DNA from 3 places in the Nitratireductor rhodophyticola genome. Region 2 is predicted to be linked to each of the others. Evidence: riboswitches for the same ligand, from Rfam matches in the RefSeq annotation. Region 2 holds a riboswitch; each other region holds the start of a gene.
What was found. A riboswitch is a leader RNA that binds a small molecule or an ion and turns the genes downstream of it on or off. The one in region 2 is predicted to bind cobalamin.
Positions count from the first base shown of each region.

Region 1 (4,579 bases), on a different contig from region 2:
CGGCAGGAAGGGCGTAGAGCGAACTTCCGGCAAGGCCTGAGTAAAACACCACCACCGCGCCGAGCGCTGCCATGGAGGAGACGCCGATCACGCCGGGTTCCGCCAGCGGATTGCGCAGAAACCCCTGAAGCACCGCGCCGGAAAGCCCGAGAGAAATACCGATGGCAAGGCCGAGCAGGGCGCGTGGGAGGCGGATTTCGCGCATGATGATGGCCGCCGCCTCGCCGCCGCCGGCGAAAAGGCCGGATATGCTGTTCCCGAGGCCCAGTTCGGCGGGACCGACCAGCAGCGACACAACGAACAGCGCGAGTGTGAGGAGTGCAAGCGAGGTGGAGAGCTTCATTGCGTCGCGTCCTGCGGGCAGGGGGCGATCTCGGCGCGAAGTGCGGCCAGCGCGCGCACGGCTTCCATCACTCCCGGGGCACCGCACGACAGGGAGCCTTCGGGCACGAATGCACCGATGCGGGTTTCGGGAAGGGCGGCAATCGCCGGATGGCGCGGCACGTGTTCGCCGAGTGTCGGCGCGTCCTGTTTTCTGCTGATGCTGATGACGTCCGGCCGGGCGGCGATCACCTCTTCCAGGGGAAAGGGCGCCATACCGACGACACCGAGATCGGCGGCCAGATTGGCGAAGCCCGCGGCACGCATCACGGAATCGCCCAGCGTGCCGCCGCCTGGCGCGATGCCGTTCTGATCGTAGGCGATCATGGTGGGGCGCCTGTCGCATTGGCGTGCGGCAATTGCTTCGAGTTCGTCTGTGAAATCGCCTGCTATTCTTTCCGCCTTCTCTTCCTGACCGAGGAGCACGCCCATACGGCGGATTTCGCCCGGAATGGTCTCGAGGGTCTGCGCGAACGAAAACTCCTCGACATGAAAGTCCAGCCTTTTCAAGAGGGCGGTCGTGTTGTGGAGCGCGTAGGTGCCGGTGACCACGAGGTCGGGCTTTTCAAGGAACGCCTCTTCGGCAAGTCCGCGATTGACCGGGTAGGCCTGCGCTTCTTCATGCAGCATTGAGAGGCTCGGCTCGCGCGAAAGGAAGGAGACGGAGACGAGCTGATCCGGCCCGGCCAGCGTCATGGCAAGCTGGTCAGTGCACAGATTGAGCGACATGACGCGTTTTGGCGCGGCCGAAACCGGCGCGACAAGAAGCGCGCCGGCCAGAAGAGCAAGGCCGGAAAGGCGAGGGAGGCATCTCCGGCGCCCCAGCATCAGGGAGCGAACTTTGCGCGGAAGCCGGCGAAGACGCCGAAGCCGGGTGTGTTGTAGCCGCGTACCGTCTGATAATCCTGATCAAGCAGGTTTTCCGCCCGCACATAGAGTTCAGTGTCCTCGGTCGGCTTGTAGGCGATTTTGGCGTTGACAAGCAGATAATCGTCAAGCTTGAAACCGCCGGTATCGACCGTATCCATGGCCGTCCTGGCAGAGGCCGATATTGTCCACTTCTCTGCGGGTTTCACGCTGGCGGTCAGGCCGATTTCGTGGCGTGGCACGCGCGTCAGGCGAACGTCGTTCTGGTCTACCGAGTGTGTATAGGTGTAGGCGCCGGTGAGGACCAGCCAGTCGGTCGCGGCATAGCGGAGCGAGGCCTCGACGCCGCGCTGGCGCGACGTGCCCGCGATCTGCTGATAGTGCGTCGTGTAGCCGATCAGATCGTCGATCTCGAGCTGGAAGTAGGTGAGATCGGCGACCGCCGCTCCATTCCAGAAACGCTGCTCAACGCCGATGTCGAAGCCGAAGCTGGTTTCGGGCCGAAGGTTGGGGTTTGCGCCGAAAGGACCGAAGAGTTCGTTGAGGCTCGGCGCGCGGAAGCCGGTTCCCACGGAGCCGTGCAGGCGCGTCCCGGTCTGATCGAAGAGATAGGACGCAGTCGCGCGATATGTGGTGTGCCCCCCAAATTCGCTGTGTTCGTCCTGTCTGATACCGGCGGTCAGCGTCAGGTTTTCCAACGGTGTGGCGATGGCTTCACCCCAGACCCCGGCAATCCAGAAACTGGAATCAATCTCCGGATTGAACAAGCCGGCAGGAAAGACCGCGTTCTGGCGCTCGTAATCTGCGCCGCCCTGAACGACCAGCCATTCATTGACGTCAAAAGCGCCCTGATAGTCGGCCTTGTAGCGGCGACCATTATAGCTTCCATCGAAGCCCGTGCCGGTAATCGACCGTTCGAGGTCAAAGGCCTGCACGGAGACCGTGTTGCGGAAGCGGCCGTCCATGAGGTCGAGATTGAAACCGGCGCGGCCTGCGCGTTGTCTGCTGTGGTTGGTGGCCGTTGGATTGTCACTCGGCAGAAGAGTGCCGAAACCCTGATTGTCGAACTCGGCCTGTGCGTCGATATAAAGCGCCGATCCGAAGACGGAGAAAACTTCGGAGAACGCACGTTCGGCATTTGCATCGAACGTGATGTTCTCGTAGCCGTCGCGCTCGGTGCCGGAGGCTGCGGCCGAGATGCCGTCGGTGCGGAAGCCCGTGGCGTTGATGGAGAGTTTCGACTGCTCGCTGCCAGCTCTGAAACCGTAGGAACCCCCAAACGAGCCATGCGAACCACCTTCACCGTGAAGGATGTGGGTGATGCCGGGCTCGACGTCGTCCAGTGTTGACAGGCTGATCACTCCCGCAATGGCGTCGGAGCCGTAGAGTGTGCTCTGCGAGCCCTTCAGGACTTCGATGCTCTGTAGCCCACCGGACAGTAGATATTGGTAGGATGTCTGCACCTGGGTGCTGGTCGGGTCGGAAATGTCGATGCCGTTGTAGAGGGTTTTCACGTAGCGGCGGGGTGCGCCGCGGATCGACAGACTGCCTTCCGCGCCCACGCCCCCTGGCGATGACAGGTTTACACCCGGCAAAAGGTCAAGATATTCCACCGCAAGCGGCAGAGACTGTTCTTCGATCTCTTCGCGCCCAATCACTTCCACCGTGGAGCCCACTTTCGTTGCCTCCGTTGGGGTGCGGCTGGGGGTGATGACCAGTGTGTCGAGCTCAAAGTCCTCGGCCTGCGTGGTGAGCGTGGCGAAGCCCAGTATCAGCGCGGTCGTGCTGGACAGGATAGAGTTTCGGTGTCGATATGAACGCATGCGTATGCTCCAGAACCAAGTTTTTCCGGTTTGCTGGAGAGCGACAGACGCCTGACTTCAATCCCCCCGCCAGCGATGACAATCGCCACCACTGCGAGAAACACAGCCCCGGAAGCGTCCCGCATCCGGTCGGTGACGGCCTAAGGCAGGTTTCCTGGCTCGCGCTTCGTCGGCTGCCTCGCCTTCCCGGGTCTTGCACCCAGTGGCATTGGAGGAGCCTCAGCGCTCACAGTTGCGGGAGCAGCCACGGCTGCGGTCCATTGAAGAATGACCGTTCCGTGTTCCCTTTTCCTCCGGCGGGCGGACACCTGCCGGAGCACCTCAAGCGAACCGAAATCGCTTAGCAACTGGCTCCGGCATCGTCAATCGACCGTTGCGCGCCGTTACCGTCCGGTGCGCTGTTCCGGGTCAGTGTCTGTCAGTTGGGTGAAATACTTCATTATTGCGGAATCGGCTCTTCATGTAGTTTTTGCGGCAATACTGTCGCAAACCCGTCATTGGAATTGTCGAAAAAGTTGCAGAATTCGATTTCCGAACCCCGGGGAATTTTGACATCGGGGGCGGGATGGGAAATGCTAATCGCGAACCGAAAACGGTAGATAATGGGAGTGCGTCGATGACGTTTTTCAAGAGCAATGGCGAGAAGGTGCCGGCCCGCGTTGCCGAAATGGCGGATGAGGCACGAGCCGGCCGAATGGACCGGCGTGAGTTTCTTGCGCTCGCAAGCGCGCTCGGCGCGTCGACGGCGGCAGCCTATGGAATGCTGGGCCTCGCCGCCCCGGAGCGGGCCATGGCGCAGGAGCCAAAAATGGGCGGGACGCTGCGTGTCGCCATGTTCATCAAGGACCCGAAAGACCCGCGCACGGCCGACTGGTCGGAGATCGCAAACGCCATGCGCCAGACACTTGAGCCGCTGGTGAAGTACACGCGCGATTTCACCTTCGAGGGCAAGCTTATCGAAAGCTGGGAAGTCAACGAGGATGCGACCGAATACATCCTTCACGTGCGCCCGGGCGTGACCTGGAACAATGGCGATGCCTTCACGGCAGATGACGTGATCTACAACTTCAACCGCTGGTGCGACCAGACCGTGGAAGGCAATTCCATGCCGGCCCGCATGGCCTCGCTCGTCGATCCGGAGACCAAGAAGGCGCGCGAGGGCGCGATCGAGAAGGTCGACGACATGACGGTGAAGCTCAACCTGTCGGCGCCCGATATTTCGATCATCCCCGGCATGTCGGACTATCCGGCCCTCATCGTTCATCCGAGCTTTGACGAGACGGGCCGCGATTTTGTCGCCAATCCCATTGGCACCGGCCCCTTCGAGCTGGTGTCCTACGAAGTGGGCAACCGGGTGGAGCTGAAGAAGCGGGCCGACGGCAAATGGTGGGGTGGCGAAGCCTATCTCGATGGCATCGAGTTCATCGACTACGGCACGGATCCGTCCGCGACCGTCAGCGCCTTTGAGTCCGGGGAAATCCACACGAACTACGAGACCACCGCCGATT
Region 1 covers NZ_JAHSSF010000001.1:12,693-17,271, forward strand. The annotation lists gene KUG85_RS00040 (FecCD family ABC transporter permease) at 1-343, opposite strand, end outside; gene KUG85_RS00045 (ABC transporter substrate-binding protein) at 340-1,209, opposite strand; gene KUG85_RS00050 (TonB-dependent receptor plug domain-containing protein) at 1,209-3,071, opposite strand; cobalamin riboswitch at 3,199-3,410, opposite strand; gene KUG85_RS00055 (ABC transporter substrate-binding protein) at 3,688-4,579, shown strand, end outside.
Region 1: it holds a riboswitch for cobalamin, as region 2 does, so the genes downstream of both, KUG85_RS00050 (TonB-dependent receptor plug domain-containing protein) here and KUG85_RS06010 (LLM class flavin-dependent oxidoreductase) in region 2, are expected to answer to the same signal.

Region 2 (4,579 bases):
AGCCCCACCATCAGGAGAATGACCAGCGCATAGCCCGGCGACCCGCCGCTCGCCGCGCGGGCGGAAGCAACAGGGCGAAGAGCCGCGCCTCGCGCAGGCGGTGCTGACTGGAGCACGGCAAGCAGCGCTTCGTGGCTGTCTGGATCGTCCTTCCTCGGGGCGGGAGCATGCATCTTGTGAGTTCCGCTCGCCTGTTATTCGCCCATCCGCGCGGGATGGAAAGCGCGAGCCAGTTTCTCCACCGCATCGATGGAGCTCGGCCCCGGCTGGCCCCAGACGGAATCGATCGTCACAAACCTTTCACCGACAATGCCCGGCACGTCCCTGATGGTCGGGTTCGCCTTCAATATCTCGATCCGCCCCTGGCCCAGCTCGCCGGCGGGGTCTCCGACCACCTGGCCGCCGGCGGTGCCGGAATAATAGACGACGATGTATTCAGGCATACGCTCGGCAATCTGCTCCCAGGACACCTGACCATAGCGGTTTGCGACATCGCCAAAGATGTTTTCGCCACCGGCCCGCGACACCACATGCGACAGCATGGTGTTGCCAAGAACGGCGCGTGGGGCGGATTCTCCGCCGTTGAAGATGAACACCGGTATGGCGTCCGCGCCTTTGAGATCCTCTTCCACTGCAGCGAGCCGTTTTTCAATGTCGGCGATCAGTGCTTCGCCGCGCTCGCGCACGCCAAAGATGGCAGATACAGAGCGGATTTCGGCGTAGAGTTCATCGAAGCCGAATTTACCGAGATTGCAGCCTTCGGTGTTGAGCCGCGTCTTCATGCCCAGATCATGCAACTGGTCGCGCGTGTGACGACTTTCGCTGAACCCGTCCGGATAGCCGGCATAGACAAAATCGGCCTCCACCTCGATAAGCTGCTCGGTGGTGGCGACAAGCGGCGAAAGCACCGGAACCCCGTTATACGCTTCCTCATATTGCGGGCTGATCTGGAGGTTCGCCATATAGGAGGTGCCCGCCATGCGGTCTTCCAGCCCCAGCGCCAGCATCATCTCCGTTGCGTTGTTGCTGAGCGTCACGGCCCTTGCCGGCGGTGCCTCATAGGTGGTGGTGACACCGCAGTTCTCATCCGTATAGGGAAAGCCCGCTCCATCTGCGAAAGCAGGCATCGAAGCCACCAATAGACCCGCGACCGCAAAAGCGCGGAGACCGCCATAACGCATCATGAATTCACTCCTTGCAAAGCCGGCTCATTCCCGGCGTTTTCAGATGAGGTTGGAGAAGAGGCCTGCCTGTCGAGAGCCGGGAGCACCTCGGCAGCGAAGAGCTCCATGCCCCTGAGAGCCACATCGTTGGCGATCAAGCCATTGGCGCTGAACAGGCAGCGTATGCTGCTGGAACCCGTGCGCGCCGAAAGCGCACACAGTTGTGCATGGCAATCCTCGGGTGTGCCCGCGATGGTGAAATCAGCCATCATCGAAGCGCGGCTGCGCGGCTCTGGCGGCGTCATCCCGCGTGCCAGCGCGCGTTCGGCACGGCGCGTGTTCAGTCTATCGAGAAGCGTGTCGACCCGCTCGTCAGCTTCAGCCCGGGTCGGCGCAATCACCACATAACGGGAGAGCGACGAGGCCTTGAGCGATGCCCGTGACGCGCCATGCCGTTCAAGTGCGGCGTGAAACACGGGCAATTGCCGCGCCTCGTTCGGCTCGAGACTTAGCAGCAGCGGAAACCCGTTTCGCGCGGCGATGTCGACGGTTTCTTCTGAGACGCCAGCCACGTAGACGGGCGGATGCGGTTTCTGAACCGGAGGCGGTCCGACGGCGACATTGGCGAATTTCCAGGGTCCGGCAGCGGCAGAGCAATGCGGTTTTCTCCACGCATCGATCATGATCCTGAGCGCTTCGCAGAAGCGGCGGTGCGCATCGTCACGCGGAATCTCCAGCGCAGCGAAAGTCGCGGGCTCCGTGCCACGTCCGATGCCCACATCGACCCGACCGCCGCTCTGAAAATCAAGCTGTGCGATCTGCTCGGCCAGCATGAGCGGGTGATAGAGCGGCAGGACGAGGATCGACGTGCCGAAGCGCAGCCGCTCCGTACGCGCCAGGATTTCTGCGCCGAGCAACAGCGTCGACGGATAGGGCAGCGCCTCCCGGGCGAAGTGAAACTCGTTGAACCAGATGCCGCCAAAGCCAAGCGCATCGGCGCGTTCGACGAGGCGCATGAGTGCAGCGTGATCGCCCAATGCCCCCTCCCGCGCGAATCCAGCCAGATCAACGCGCATTCGGGCCACCTGCAGCAACCGATGGAAAAAGACGGAAACGACTCATTTGAAATGATATAACATATCGAAGACGATCAAGCCCGTTAAATCGTCTTGTCGCCGGCAAGGCCGCGCCTGCATGCATTCTGATCCTCCTGCCGGCGCACCTCGTCCGGCGTTCATGGTCGATGCATGAGGCAGGTCTCCTGGCTCGCGGCTCGGACGTTCGCTCCGCCTTCCCGGCCCTGGCCAGTGGCATTGGAAAGAACTTGCCGCTTACAGTTGCGAGGGCAGCCCCGGAATTGATCCCGCCAGGAGATCGCACCGGGTTCCCTTTTCATCCGCAGGATGCGGAACCGCATGCGGGAGCGACCCTAGCGGCGAAGCGTTCGCCACGCAACACACCACAGCCGGGTTCCATGACAAAATCATCGGCACGACCGAGCCGGCTCGAACGCCCTGCCAGTCCTGTGGCCGCCTTCGGTCCGAAGTCCGCCATCCATAGGCGAAAATCCAGGCCTTCCGCTGCATCGCCTTGGCATATCCCGGCGGAAGGCAACCGATGGCGGAGCTAAAGCATCGGACCGAAAAGTGGCATCCGGTTTTCGGTTTATTCCGATGCTCCATCAAGAATTTAGATCGTCCTTTGTGCGTCCGGATGAACGCACGGCGATCTAGTGTTTGATTTATAAATGAATGTATGCTTCATATATAAACATTGAGCACGCCGGTCGAATGGCTGCTCACCTCGGGGGGTGCAGTCGGGTGGACACGTCTCGTTTAATGGGCAGCTCTGATCGAGCGACAAATTGCAGGCAGAATGCCGGATTTCCGTGCGCCCTGACCTGCCTGCAGCCTGTAACCACAGGCTCTGCGTCGCAGCAGTCGAGGCGGTCGGTGCTTTGACCGGGCGCCTTCAGACGCGTTGGGGCGCCATCATCAGCATCGCCAGCTCAAACGATGCCAGGCCCACTATGCCAGTGGCGTCAGCAAACAGGCTGCCATCGTGGCCTCACGCAGGAGGTGTGGGGCTTTGTGATGATATTCAACACATGCCGATCATCAGCTCTATCGCCGTGTCCAGCAAGGAGGGCTGCCGGCGTATTCGTACGTGCCGATCATCTGCATGAGCATTTCGTCGATCTTCGCATCGCCGAAAACGGAGCCGTCATGGCTCCGTAAACGCCCTGGTTCTCCCCCGCGATGAGGGGTGGGAGGACGGGAGTGCTCCGCTTCCTTCAAACGGAGGCAGCGGGGCAATAACAGGTGCCTGATGCAGCTACACCGGGAGAAGCTGCACATTTCTTTTGGGAGGAACCATGTTGAAACTATCCAGACTTCGCGCGCTCTCCATCGGAGCCGCTGTGGCCATCGCCGCCAGTGCAACGGCCACCTTCGCCCAGGACGTCCTGAAGTTCGGTCACGTCTACGAGGCATCCACCCCCTACCATGCGGCGGCGCTTCGCGCGGCCGAGCTTCTCGAGGAAGCAACCGGGGGCCGCTACAAAATGGAGGTTTTCCCCGCATCGCAGCTCGGGAAGGAAGCAGCCCTCAACGAAGCGCTTTCACTGGGAACGGTGGATGTGATCTACACGGGCGTTGCCTTTCTCGGGCAATCCTACGGCCCCATAAGCATTTCCGACTACCCCTTCACCATGCGTTCTTATGAACACTGGAAGGCCTATGTGAATTCCGACCTCTTCGATGAGATGAGTGAGGCGTATAACAAGGTTTCCGGCAATACGGTCGCGGCCATGACCTATTACGGTGCGCGCCATGTGACCGCCAACAAGCCGATCCTTTCGCCAAAGGATATGGAGGGTCTGAAAATTCGGACGCCCAACGCTCCAGCCTATCAGATGTTCCCACGCGCCACAGGCGCAAACCCCACCCCGATGGCCTTCGCCGAGGTGTATCTCGCCTTGCAGCAGGGTGTGGTCGACGCGCAGGAAAATCCGCTTCCGACGATCCAGTTCAAGAAGTTCTACGAGGTCCAGTCGAACATCAATCTGACCGGGCACATCACAAACTCGCTGGCGACGGTCGTATCGCCTGTGACGATGAACAAAATGGGTGACGACAGCACGGCCCTGCTGGAAGCGCTCGCCACCGTGGCAACGCAGACATCGGATGAGATCGTCGCCTCGGAGGGAGAGCTGGCTGACTGGTTCCGCGCCCAGGGAGTGACCGTGAACGAAGTGGATCGCAAGCCATTCATGGAAGCCGTCGCGCCGCATCTGACGGGCGAGGATGTGCCGTGGGATGCCGCGATCTTCGAACGCCTTCAAGCCATTCAGGAATGACATCGGCCTGTGGGTCCGGCATTTGCCGGGCCCATTTGCGCAACGGGAGGACGCGCTG
Region 2 covers NZ_JAHSSF010000002.1:50,735-55,313, reverse strand. The annotation lists gene KUG85_RS06020 (FecCD family ABC transporter permease) at 1-173, opposite strand, end outside; gene KUG85_RS06015 (ABC transporter substrate-binding protein) at 195-1,127, opposite strand; gene KUG85_RS06010 (LLM class flavin-dependent oxidoreductase) at 1,181-2,200, opposite strand; cobalamin riboswitch at 2,398-2,594, opposite strand; gene KUG85_RS06005 (sialic acid TRAP transporter substrate-binding protein SiaP) at 3,538-4,521, shown strand.

Region 3 (4,579 bases), on a different contig from region 2:
CATCACACGGCGGACGCCGAAGGCACCTCTTCTGCCGGCCAAGGCCAATATGACGAAGTTCCGGCCGGAAATAGCGGACCCGTCTATACCTGCCCAATGCACCCTCAAGTGCGCCGTACACATTCCGGATCATGCCCGATATGCGGCATGGGACTGGAACTGGAATCGGCAACGATGGTTGAAGAGGGGCCGAATCCCGAACTTGTCGATTTCACTCGGCGCTTATGGATTGGCGCGGCCCTGAGTATTCCACTCCTGATCCTGACCATGGGTCCCTTTGTGGGTCTTTCCGGCGTTCGCGAGATCTTCGGAGAACGAGCAACGCTGTGGATCGAACTTGTGCTCGGCACGCCAGTCGTTCTCTGGTCGGGTTGGCCATTCCTTGTCCGCGGCTGGAATTCCTTCCGTACGATGAATCTGAACATGTTCAGCCTGATCGCGATGGGCGTCATGGCGGCATGGACATTCAGTGTCGTCGCCGTGCTGTTTCCAGGTATCTTCCCCGATGGCTTCCGGGATCCAGAAGGTCATGTGGGTGTCTATTTCGAAGCAGCAGCCGTCATCGTTACCTTGGTGCTCCTCGGGCAGGTGATGGAACTGCGTGCTCGTGAGGGTACTGGCAAGGCAATCCGGGCACTCCTCGATATGGCGGCAAAAACGGCCCGCGTGATACGCGACGACGGCACGGAAGAGGAAATTCCGCTCGAACATGTTGGGGTTGGCGACCGCATTCGTGTGCGCCCCGGCGACAAGGTTCCCGTGGATGGCGTGGTGGTCGATGGTCGTTCATCGATCGACGAAAGCATGATCACCGGCGAACCCGTCCCAGTCGAGAAAGTTTCAGGCGATCCAGTGACGGGCGCAACCATCAACGGCACTGGCAGCCTTATCATGGAAGCTACACGCGTCGGCGCCGACACAATGCTGAGCCAGATCGTCGAAATGGTCGCCAACGCACAACGGTCCCGGGCGCCAATCCAGAAATATGCCGACAAAGTATCCGGCTATTTCGTGCCGGCGGTGATCGCTATCGCTGTACTTGCTTTCCTGGGCTGGGCGTTTTGGGGCCCGGAACCCGCCCTTTCATATGCGCTCATCGCCGCGGTCGCGGTACTGATCATAGCCTGTCCCTGCGCCCTCGGTCTCGCCACCCCAATGTCGATCATGACGGCAACGGGACGCGGAGCTCAAGCAGGCGTGCTCATAAAGAATGCGGAGGCGCTCGAGAGGTTCGAGAAAGTTGATACGCTAATCGTCGACAAGACAGGCACGTTGACCGAAGGCAAGCCGCGATTGGTGGCAGTCGTGGCGGAGAATGGCCATGACGAGACCGAAGTGCTGCGTCTGGCGGCTTCCCTTGAACGGGGTTCGGAACACCCGCTCGCCGAAGCCATCGTAAGAGGAGCCGAAGAGCGAGGCGTGGAGTTGGCCGCGGCCGGCGACTTCGAGGCCGTTACCGGCAAAGGCGTCAAGGGTACAGTGGATGGCAGAGCCGTGGCGCTCGGCAATCTCGCGATGATCCGCGAACTTGGCCTGGAGGCGGGGGGCTTGACCGAAAAAGCCAATGGCCGCCGTGACGAGGGCGAGACGGTCATGTTCGTTGTCGTCGACAATGGCGTCGCCGGACTCGTATGCGTCGCCGATCCGGTGAAAGAAACAACCCCCGACGCGCTGAAGGCTCTGCATGAACTTGGATTCCGCATTATCATGGCGACCGGAGATAACGAACGAACGGCGAAAGCCGTTGCTGCGCGCCTGGGCATCGACGAGATCCGCGCCGACGTGCTTCCCGAAGACAAGGCGCGCATCATCCAGGAATTGCAGCAGCAGGGTCGCAAGGTCGCGATGGCCGGCGACGGCGTGAACGACGCTCCGGCTCTGGCTCAGGCCGACGTTGGAATCGCGATGGGAACCGGGGCGGATGTCGCGATCGAAAGCGCTGGGTTTACCCTGGTCAAAGGAAATCTTGACGGCATCGTCAGGGCTCGCCGTCTGGCCCACGGAACGATGCGCAACATACGGCAGAACCTGTTTTTCGCCCTGATCTACAATACGTTGGGCGTTCCGGTAGCTGCAGGCGTACTCTTCCCGTTCTTCGGCATCCTGATTAGTCCGATGTTCGCCGCCTTTGCGATGAGCGCTTCTTCGATCTCAGTTGTCGTCAATTCGCTCAGACTGCGGCAATTGGATCTGAAATCCTGATGGAGCCGTTGTCCTGGTCTTGTCGGAGAACGGTCGCGGCCAAGCTTGTCGTTATTGACTCGGTTTCGGCGTGACGTCAGGGTAATTGTTCACACGGTTCCCGCGATGCCGAGCGCGAAGCGGGATGAAAAGGGAATGTGACGGGTGGACCCAGACCGGGCATCCAAACCACAGCCGACCCCGCGACTGTAGAATGGCGCGGCGCCATAACTCCCGAAAACGGGAGCGCCACTGGAAACATCCGGGAAGGCGATAGCGCTGGAAAACCGCCATGAGCCAGGAGACCTGCCATGTGAACGGACGGAGAGATGTTCAAGTGACTGAATGAGCAACACGGAGGTTGTCATGCTCGCAACACAATCTGTTTCGCTGCGGGTTTCGGCATCAGCACGTCTGACGACTACGCTGTTCGCTGCAATATTTGGCATAGCGTTGCTTTATTTCGCTGCGTTTGCTCATTCCGACGCACTGCACAACGGCGCCCACGACACGCGCCACGCAATCGTCGCGCCCTGCCACTAAGGCGCCACGACGTAGATGTTGACCCGGGTAATTCTGGCCGCGCTTGTAGCGGGATTGCTCGCTGGTGTGTTCGCGACCGCGGCGCAATCAGTGCGGGTTATCCCGTTGATCCTCCAAGCCGAAGCTTATGAAGAGGGGGTGTCACACGCTGAGACCGAGGACGAAGTCTGGGCGCCCGAAGAAGGCTTGCAGCGGACGTTTTTTACGTTGCTCTCGAATCTCGTGACCGGTGTTGCATTCGCACTGATTCTAACGGCTATCACTCTGATATTAGACCAACCGGTGTCGCTCCGGCATGGCGCGCGTTGGGGGGCGGGTGGGTTCGCGGTTTTCGTTCTCGCCCCAAACTTCGGTCTTCCGCCTGAATTGCGCCTGCATGGATCGGACAGTCTGCCCGATGGCGGTAAATCCCCTTCGATCAGGGCGGATGTGCTGAAGGAAAAGGGCTGGACTGTGTCCAATCTGGCTTATGCGCTGAAAACAGGCATCCAACCGGACGGCGACGCTTTTGGTGGTTCGATGGGGGAAGTGGTGCGTGACGGAACTTCCTTTCTCAGTCAGGACGATCTGACGGCAATCGCGACCTTTCTGCTGGAGCGGGAGAATGATTGACAGACGCAATTTCCTGGCGGGAACCGGGGTGCTCGTGTCAGCAGGCGTCCTGCCCGGTCTTGCTGTGGCAAAGGCGGGTGCGCAGGAGTTTGATCTGATCGCCGGATCGGTCCAGCGAGCACTTTACGAGCAGCAGCTCTCAGATCTCTGGGCCTATAACGACATTGTACCCGGTCCTGAAATCCGGGCCCGAAAGGGCGAGCGGATACGCGTCAACTTTCGCAACAATCTTGAGGAGCCCACATCCATCCACTGGCACGGGATCCGCATCGAAAATGCGATGGACGGGGTGTCCGGCTTGACCCAGGAACCCGTGCAGCCCGGAGACAGTTTCATCTATGAATTCGAGCTGCCGGATTCCGGTACATATTGGTATCACGCGCACAACAAGAGTTGGAATGAGGTCGGGCGTGGCTTGTATGGCCCGTTGATCGTGGAGGAGCGAACCTCCACCTTTGATCGCGACCATGACATCACCCTCATCATTGATGACTGGCGCTTGCGCCAGCCTGGCGTTCTGGACACGGACAGCTTTGGTTCCTTGATGGATTGGAGCCACGGAGGGCGTCTCGGTAACTGGCTCCTTGTGAATGGCAAGTCACGTCCGGTCTTGAAGCTGCGCAGTGGCGAAGCCTATCGCGTTAGACTGATCAACGCCTCGAACGCACGTGTTCTGGAACTCGATCCCAATCGGTTCGGCGGAAAGGTAATTGCCTATGACGGACAGGCGCTGCCGGAATCCGTCGTTCTGCCTTATTCCCCGCATCTTCTCGGACCAGCGCAACGGATCGACCTTATGGTTGTTCCGGACGCTGATTTTGCGATCGAAGAGATTTCGGGCGATCAGCCATTCCCCCTGGTCGACGGGATCGTCGACGGGATATCGCGTACAGCGCAGTCGACGCCTTCAATTCCGGTAAACCTGATACCGGAGCCCGATGTGACGGGCGCCCGGAAAGTGAAGGTCGTTATGGAAGGTGGCGCCATGGGCGGCTTTGTGGACATCACCTACAAGGGCAAGCGCCTTGAAGGCGAAGATTTCCGTAAAACGGGCCAGTCCTGGGCATTCAACGGCATAGCAAACCTGGCGGAGGCTCCGCTTTTCACGGTTCGGCGCGGCGAAACGGTTCTGCTGGAAACGATAAATCAGACAGGCTGGGTACACGCCATGCATGTCCATGGTCATCACTTCCGTGTTCTCAGCCGATCCGGAGCCGACGTCGATGACGGCAAGCCCTGGCGC
Region 3 covers NZ_JAHSSF010000006.1:67,930-72,508, reverse strand. The annotation lists gene KUG85_RS20185 (copper-transporting P-type ATPase) at 1-2,202, shown strand, start outside; cobalamin riboswitch at 2,280-2,509, shown strand; gene KUG85_RS20180 (CbtB domain-containing protein) at 2,527-2,724, shown strand; gene KUG85_RS20175 (CbtA family protein) at 2,740-3,336, shown strand; gene KUG85_RS20170 (multicopper oxidase family protein) at 3,329-4,579, shown strand, end outside.
Region 3: it holds a riboswitch for cobalamin, as region 2 does, so the genes downstream of both, KUG85_RS20180 (CbtB domain-containing protein) here and KUG85_RS06010 (LLM class flavin-dependent oxidoreductase) in region 2, are expected to answer to the same signal.